Regions from separate parts of the Psychrobacter sp. CMS30 genome, predicted to be linked through region 2. Evidence: predicted binding sites of a transcription regulator. Region 2 holds the regulator's gene; the other holds the start of a gene.
The links. The regulator PhoB, encoded in region 2, activates phosphate uptake and scavenging genes when phosphate is short. The targets are predictions, from matches to a motif close to TGTCATNAANCTGTCATAA.
Positions count from the first base shown of each region.

Region 1: the regulator PhoB is predicted to act here: its motif matches at 2,221-2,239, upstream of JMX94_RS02565 (inorganic phosphate transporter).

Region 1 is NZ_CAJHBF010000003.1:113,501-117,790, forward strand. Features, by position in the region: gene JMX94_RS02560 (aminotransferase class I/II-fold pyridoxal phosphate-dependent enzyme) at 1-340, shown strand, start outside; gene JMX94_RS02565 (inorganic phosphate transporter) at 581-2,188, opposite strand; gene JMX94_RS02570 (hypothetical protein) at 2,507-2,653, shown strand; gene JMX94_RS02575 (ATPase) at 2,879-4,290, opposite strand, start outside.
Region 2 is NZ_CAJHBF010000026.1:22,388-26,677, forward strand. Features, by position in the region: gene JMX94_RS11740 (glycosyltransferase family 2 protein) at 1-554, shown strand, start outside; gene phoR (phosphate regulon sensor histidine kinase PhoR) at 598-1,668, opposite strand; gene phoB (phosphate regulon transcriptional regulator PhoB) at 1,890-2,588, opposite strand; gene pstS (phosphate ABC transporter substrate-binding protein PstS) at 3,103-4,260, shown strand.

The DNA of each region.
Region 1 (4,290 bases), on a different contig from region 2:
GGATTTGACCTCTAAAAAAGGCCGTCTCTATAAGCAGCGCGAAATGGCGGTCTCACGCTTAAACGCCATTAAAGGTATCTCTTGTACCATGCCGCAAGGGGCGTTTTATTGCTTTCCAAAGATGGATCCTGCCGTCTACCCTATCGAAGACGATATGGCGTTTATGATGGATTTATTGGTAGAAGAAAACGTCTTACTGGTACAAGGTACCGGCTTTAACTGGGATGCACCCGACCATTTCCGCTTGGTGTTTTTGCCCAACCTGCACGATTTAGAAGATGCCATGGATCGCTTAGACCGCTTCTTTGCCAAAAAACGCAAACAGTTTGGCACCGAATAGAACTCATTTTGATTAAATTAACTCTCATTTTGATATAAAAAAACGCTTATCGGCATGATGCTGATAAGCGTTTTTTATGCTGTTAAATAAAGTAGTAAAGTCTCACCGTTAAAATCTTGTTAAAAACTCATACGGCTTTAATTTAAAAAGCTACCTTAATAACGCTACTTTAAGAACAATACTCTAAAAACATGGCTTTAAAAATATAGCTTTAAAAGTGTCATTTAAAAAAACTTTGTCTTAAAAAATATTACTTAAGAAAATATAGCTGATAGCTGACATTGAAGCGGCGGCAGGAAGGGTAATTATCCATGCCAAACCAATAGGCTTCATCAGTGCCCAGTTGGTGTCTCTATTGACGATACCGATACCAAGTACCGCGCCAACTAAGGTATGCGTACTCGATACCGGCAGCCCCATGGTTGAAGCGCCCATCACCACAGCAGCAGCAGCCAATTCCGCTGAGAAGCCAGAAGCCGGATGCATTTTTGCCAAATTGGTACCGACGGTTTGAATCACTTCTTTACCGATAAACCAAAGACCAACAATTAGCGCCACACCAAAGGTCAACATAACTGCAGGTGGTACTGCCGCTTCGGTAGCAATGCTATTGGTACGGATAACGTCCATAATCGCCGCAAAAGGACCGACGGCGTTGGCGATATCGTTTGAGCCGTGACTAAAGGCAAAGGCTGATGCGGTAAAGACTTGCATCCAGCTAAACATAATAAATGTCGCTTTGGTCAAATCTTCCTTATGCTTACCGCGGATACTCTTGGTATAGATATAGGTCGCAAGCCAAACTAGCGCTGCAATCATGCCCATGATTAAAAAGCCTTGCAGCGTTGTCATGCCATTATTGACATTTTTTAAGCCTTTAAAGATAACCAGAGAGGCCATGACCGCGCCGCCAGCAGCCGCAATAATAGGTACCCATTGCTTTAATGCTTTTAGGGTATCGAGGTTGCTGCGCTCGTTTTCAATTTCATAAAGCTGTTTGTAATAATCGGTTTCTAAATCTTCAACGTCGCAATCATCATCTTTATAGATTTCTTGATCACGTAACATCGCTGAGGTATAAGCCAGTTGTTCTGATTCGGTCAGACCATCCAGATACTCTTTGTGATTTTGCTTTAAGGTTTTTTTATCGCCCTTTAGCGTCGCAATGTGCGCTTCTGTTCTATCATTATATTCAATAATATTTTTCTTAATTTGGCCATATAACAGGTAGGAGAAAACGCCGCCGAGTAATGGTGATATGACCCAAGAGATAGCAATCGTTCCAATCGTGCCCCAATTCACCGTAGATAACGCCATTTCGGTGCCACCTAACGAGATACCTAATACAATGGAGCTACCAACCACGCCGCCGATAATAGCGTGAGTGGTTGAAACGGGCAGACCTTTTTTGGTCGCAAATAACAACCAAAATGCAGCAGCGATAAGCGCTGAGAGCATGACATAAATAAACTGGTTGGGCGTGACCGACAGACCATCTAGATCGACAATACCGCTTCGGATGGTATCGGTAACTTCACCGCCTGCCAACACCGCGCCCGACACCTCAAATATCGCTGCGATACCCAAGGCTTGCGGAATGGTCAACGTCCCTGCACCCACTGAGGTACCAAAGGAGTTGGCGACGTCATTACCACCGATATTGAATGCCATAAACACACCAAAAGCCGTCGCTACGATAAATAGCGTCGTCTGCTGATGCATGGTGTAATCTAGACCCCACCATAAAAAGTAAGCGGTCATCGCAATCAGTAAAATGGCAAAAAATAGATTGATTCTCATAGAACCGACTGCTTTGGTTGGTCCTGTAGAACTGCTGCTAATACCCATACGTTGATACGTCCTGCGTAAGCTGATTGAAATTATATGTGATTGATGACATTGCGGCGCTATGAATGGTGTTGTTTTCACCACCCAATATTATGATAGCGTGTACGCAACGTGTTTTTGAAATACTGTTTTTTGAAATACTGTTTTTTGAACTTGTTTATTGAAGTACTTTTTAAACCACTGCTTTAAACCACCGGTTTGAAAATTGGTTTAAACAACTAGCCTGCAATACCTTATTGATCCATCACTCAGACGATTTCGTCTGTTTACCATTATTTTCTACTCATACCTAGCACTAATATCTAGCTTAGTTTGCCTATGATAAAAATATCAGGTAAAAAAACCATCACACAAAATGCCATAAAGCCGCAAGTAGTATTGCCAAATCATCCGATTACAGCAGCTTGCGGCTTAGGTTTTTATAGTGATAGCGTTGGTTATGACAAATATATGAGTAATGATTAAAGCATTTATATGACAAATACAGTATCCGACTGCTGAGCTATTTTGTAGAAAGCAGAATTTATAATGTGCCTATTATATTAAATATAGACACAGAATGCATGATGATATTGCGAGATTTGTAACTGTGAATGTAAGCGCGATAAAACCTATCAATTTAGTGAAAATTTGTTGTTATATTTTATAATTTGGCTGAGCCAAAATATAATCAATTCTCAAACCTTTTAATCAGTTATCAGGCAGTGCTAAAGATAGCTGCTCAATGGCATGGTCTAATACATCTAGGCGCGCTTGCCGCTTTTCATTGGTTGCGATGACACACCAAGGAGCGTCCTCTGTATTTGTACGTGCCAGCATATCAGCTGCCGATTGCACATAATCTGCCCAGTTATCACGATTGCGCCAATCATCATCGGTCAATTTAAACTGCTTATGCGGGGTCTCTTCGCGCGCCTCAAAACGCTTAAGCTGCTCTTTCTTATCGATGGCAAGCCAGTATTTTATAACTATCGTGCCAGCCGCTACCAAATCTGCCTCAAAGCGATTGATTTCATCATAAGCGCGCTGCCATTCTGCATCAGTCGCAAAACCCTCAATACGTTCGACCAATACGCGCCCATACCAAGTACGGTCAAAGATAGCGATACGGCTGATACGATCGATCTGCTCATTGGGCAGTTTGGTCCAAAAGCGCCATAGATAAGGGTGTTGTAATTCATACAGCATCGGCGCGCCAATATTATAAATCTGATACTCGCGTGGGTCGAGCGGCGCAACCAGTCTTTTAATAGCGCCACCCTTGCCGGCCGCATCCATACCTTCAAAGGCAAAGACCACATGCCGACCCTTACGCGCACGTAGCAACTCAGCAAGGCGAGCTTGTTTATCGGCAAGCGCTTCATGATACTCAGACTTATCTATCTCGGTATCATCGATATTTATCAAAGCTTTAGGTGTTTTTACAGGCTCGAATTTTTTAACATTTTCTAGCTGTTCGCTTTCCTCTATGCGACTGCTTGCTAGCGCTGTTTGCATCGCTTGCAACACTTGATGACAAAAATGCATGGCTGCTTGTGATTTGTCATCACCATCGATAATAATCCAATCTCCCTGCTGGCGTAATAGCGCCGTTGCCACTTCATTAAAAGTTTCGACGACCTTGTTGTTTTTCCAATCAATTTGATATAAAAATTCTGGATCAACCTTGTCGTCATTTAGCCGCGCCTGCAAGGTTTCGATATCGACATGAAACCAGCATTTAAGCAGCTTGGTTTGATTAGCAGCAAGGTCTTGTTCAAAGGCTTGTAACTTAGTCAGCGCTTGTTTTAAATAGTCTTGCCATTCAGTGATAGGCAAGGCTTTATCTTTCAGCTGCTCATTATTCTTCTCATCACTTTCTTTATGTTCCTTAGCTTCATTATCTAGCGTTGCCATACGCATGACGTTATAGAGCAAATCAGCATACCAGTTACCAAAATAAACCATGACATCGCCATGACGCGGCAGCGCCTTGGTATGCGTCTGCCAAATCGGCTGATGCTCTAAGGGACAATCACCAATGGTTGCCTCGACTTTCAGTAAACGCGGGTCGACCCATTGCCGCAGCTGGGTGACGGCTGTGCCCTTGCCTGCTTGCTCCA
Region 2 (4,290 bases):
AAAGTGTCCAAGTTGAAAGTGCTCAAGCTAAAACCACCAAAATCGAAAATACTGACGTGAATTATCTATGCTGTGATTACCAATGTGTGGGACAAGTACGGGATTTAGGCATCCGTCATGCTATCGCAGCTGGCGCGACTTGGCTTGCCTGTACAGACGCTGATTCAGTCGTCACCCCAGATTGGCTGATACAGCAAATCGCCCATATCAAAGCTCAGCCTACTGATATGATTTGCGGCGTAGTAAGCGTTGATAGTTGGGCGCATTTAACGCCGCAAACGCGCAAAGGCTATATGGCTCATTATCAAGATAAGATGGGACATCGCCATATTCATGGGGCAAACTTAAGTTTTAGCGCTGAGTCTTATCTTGCCGTTGGCGGTTTTGCGCCATTAGGGTGTCATGAAGATGTCGATTTGGTAAAAAGGTTTGAGAGTAAAGGCTATGCGATCACTTGGAGCAATCGCGTTCGGGCTATTACTAGCAGCCGTTTGCAGGCTCGAGCAACAGAAGGTTTTGCCGCGTTTTTAGCCAATTTAGAAACTAGTAATTGACAGTAATGTTTAAAAATCCTGCTAACGGCTACGAGTTTAGCAGTTAGCCTATAGGAGCAGAGCGAATATGAGCGGCGGGGAAAACGGCGCTAAATGTCGAGCCTTTGCCTTCTGACGATTCAATTTGCAAAGTCGTATCATATTGATATAACACATGCTTTACAATCGCCAGTCCCAGCCCCGTTCCACCTGTCGCACGACTGCGCCCGCTATCCACTCGGTAAAAACGCTCGGTCAATCTTGCAACATGCTCCGGCGCAATCCCAATACCATCATCGGTGACGGCAAACCGACAGCCTTCTGCAGTTTTTGCCCAACTGATAACGATATTACCTGCTTTTGGCGTGTATTTAATCGCATTAATCACCAAATTGGATAACGCACTGTTCAAATACATCTCCGAGCCATAAAGACCATCATAGGTATCTATCTGTAAATGCAGCGTATGGCCATATTCTTGGTTATAAGCCTGCGCGTCGTCATAGACATGCGTGAGCAGCTTAGTCATATCAATATAATGCAGCTCATGTGTCTCTTCGATTTCAATCCGAGACAGCAGCAGCAAGTCATTGACCACTCTATTCATGCGCGCGGTCTGCTGCGTCATTAATTCAAAGCCGCGTCGCCATTGCCGCGGCATGTCTTCTTGATCTGAGAAATTCTCCAAATAGCCCATCAGTACAGTCAATGGCGTTCGTAACTCATGCGAGACATTTGCCACAAAGTCGCGGCGCATTTGCTCTAAGTGTTGTAAGCGGGTCACATCATAAATAATCAGCAGCTTTTCATCGCCAAAAGGCGTGAGCTCACATTTAAGATAACGGTTAGGATCTTGCCATGACTTCATATGTACACCATCATTGGGTGTCACCATGCTCTGATAGTATTGCCGAAACTCAGGGACGTTAATAAAGTCAAAAATACTTTTGCCATGATCCGCTGACTGTAACAATAACAAATCTTCGGCGGCCTGATTCCACCACTCCAAACCATCATCGTCATTTAGCAAGATAACCGCATCTCGCAGTGCGCGTAAGGCACTTCTGATTTTTTTCAGCTGATCGGTGGAGTATTGCTCGATGTCCTGTTGCTCAATATCCCTTGGCGTTATCATGTTTTTCTCTCTTCTTTATGACCAGTATGGTGCCTAGCACTTATTATTAGCACTGACTATTCTTAGCACCAAATATTCTCAGTACTTATGCTTCTTAGTTCTTATTATTCTAAATATTTATGACTCTGAGCACTGAATGTTCTTAACGCTGTTTCGCTACCTTGTAAGCGGGCTTGTAAGCTGCCTTGTAAATAATGGGCTATTTTTCAAAATCGATAGCGTTATTCAACCAGACTCGAAAACCGATAACCGGTACCGCGAACCGTTTGAATCAAGGCACTACAATCATAAGGCTGGAGTAATTTACGTAAACGCCTGATATGCACATCAATCGTGCGATCTTCGATATAGACATTGCCACCCCAGACCTGATCTAGCAGCTGGGTGCGCGTATAAGCACGCTCGGGATGACTCATAAAAAACGCCAACAAGCGATATTCTGTCGGCCCGATATCAATGACTGTATTATCAGCGGTAATGCGCTGGCTTTTAGGATCGAGACTAAGCTTACCTATTTCAATTGGCTTATCGCTACTAAGCGCACGACTACGACGTAACACGGCTTTGATTCTTGAGATTAATTCACGCGTTGAAAAGGGTTTGGTCATATAGTCATCAGCGCCCGCATCAAGTCCCTGAACCTTACTATCTTCTTCACTTTTGGCCGTCAGCATAATCACCGGTATCTCAGCCAACATCTCATCACTTTTAAGCATACGGCAAAAATCAATACCACTTTTATCACCCGGTAACATCCAATCTAGCAAAATCAACGCGGGTCTATGGTCTACCACTTGTTGATGCGCCTCTGCAACGTCAGCCGCTTGTAAACTCTCAAAGCCCGCCATCTCTAACGTCATTACCACCATCTCACGAATTGCAGGTTCATCTTCGACAATCAAAATCTGCTCATTGCGCATACCATCGCCTCATTATTGAAAGACAAAAAATTGGAAAACAAAAATACTAAGCCCTTATCAATGCCTGCCCATTAAACGGCTTAATTATGACAGTTTGATGACACAGTGACTCGATACGTTAAATGCTGCGCCTTAAACATTGCAGCTCAAACACTGTACTTTCAGCCCTATACTTTAAACGCTGTGCTTTGAACGCTTAGCCTTAAACCCTTAGCCCCAAAAAAAACCAACGGCTCATCATAACGAATTTTGCGCTAGATAGCAGCTGCAATCCCCTTAAACGACTGCTTTATTAGGCTGCGTTTTTAATTGACCGACTTTTTTCATAAAAATGTCTTATTTCATCAAACTGTCATATTTGCTCGGCACAATGTGCTCATTGACCACCGAGCGTCTTTGCAGCAAAACCTTGCTAACCAAACATCGTTAGCAATACATTACTAAAAACCTGGGCAGCGACATTGTTATTCATAAACGCCCCATACTTAAATCTGATTACTTTTTAGGAGAAATAATGCGTTATTCATTAATGGCTTTAGCAGTCGCGAGTACCTTTACCTTAGCTGCTTGTAATCAAACCCCCAATAGTAATGAAAGCAATGAGCCGGCTACTTCGGCGCAATCAACTACCGCCTCTACCGACAGCGCAAGCGTTCAGTCGACAGACAATGTATCGATGAATGTGTCGATGAATATCACCGGCGCAGGCGCCTCTTTCCCGCAGCCTATCTATGCTAAATGGTCAGATGCTTATAATAAAGCAACAGGCGGTCAAGTGAACTATCAGTCGATTGGTTCATCGGGTGGTATCAAACAAATCGTCGCAAAAACCGTTGATTTCGGGGCATCTGATGCCCCAATGACGCCAGCTGAATTAAACGAAGCCGGTCTGATTCAATTCCCAACCGTTATCGGCGGCGTGGTACCTATCGTCAATATCGATGGCGTTGCGCCTGGTCAATTAAAGCTCGATGGAAAAATGCTAGCTGACATCTATCTTGGCAAAATCAGCAACTGGAATGACCCTGCCATCGCAGCCATGAACCCTGACTTGACCCTTCCTGACGCGGCTATTACCACGGTGTTCCGTTCAGACGGTTCGGGCACGACCTTTAACTTTACCGATTATCTAGCCAAAGTGTCAAACGACTGGAAAGACAGCGTTGGCGTCGATAAAACCGTGAAATGGCCAACCTCAGCAACCGGTGCGGGCGGTAAAGGTAACGAAGGCGTTTCGAGCTATGTAACGCGTATGAAAAACTCTATCGGCTACGTTGAATATGCCTATGCTAAGCAAAATGGCATGTCACACGTTGCCCTGAAAAATGCCGCCGGCAACGTCGTGCAGCCTTCTGCGCAAACATTCGCCGCCGCTGGGGACATTGATTGGTCAAAGCAAGAAGGCTTTTATAAAGTCATCACCAACTCTGAGACCGACCAAGCATGGCCTATCGCCGCTGCGACCTTTATTTTAGTCCACAAACAGCCGCAAGATGCTAAGCAAGTGGCAGGTGTCCTTAACTTCTTTGATTGGGCTTATGCTCAAGGCGATGATGACGCAATGAGCCTTGATTACGTGCCTTTTTCAGATACGGCCGTGGCTTTATTTAAAGCGAAATGGAACGAAGTGGTAGACAGCGAAGGTAAGCCTGTCTATACCTCAGCACAGTAGCTCGAGGCTTATTAATTCAAAGCTTATTAA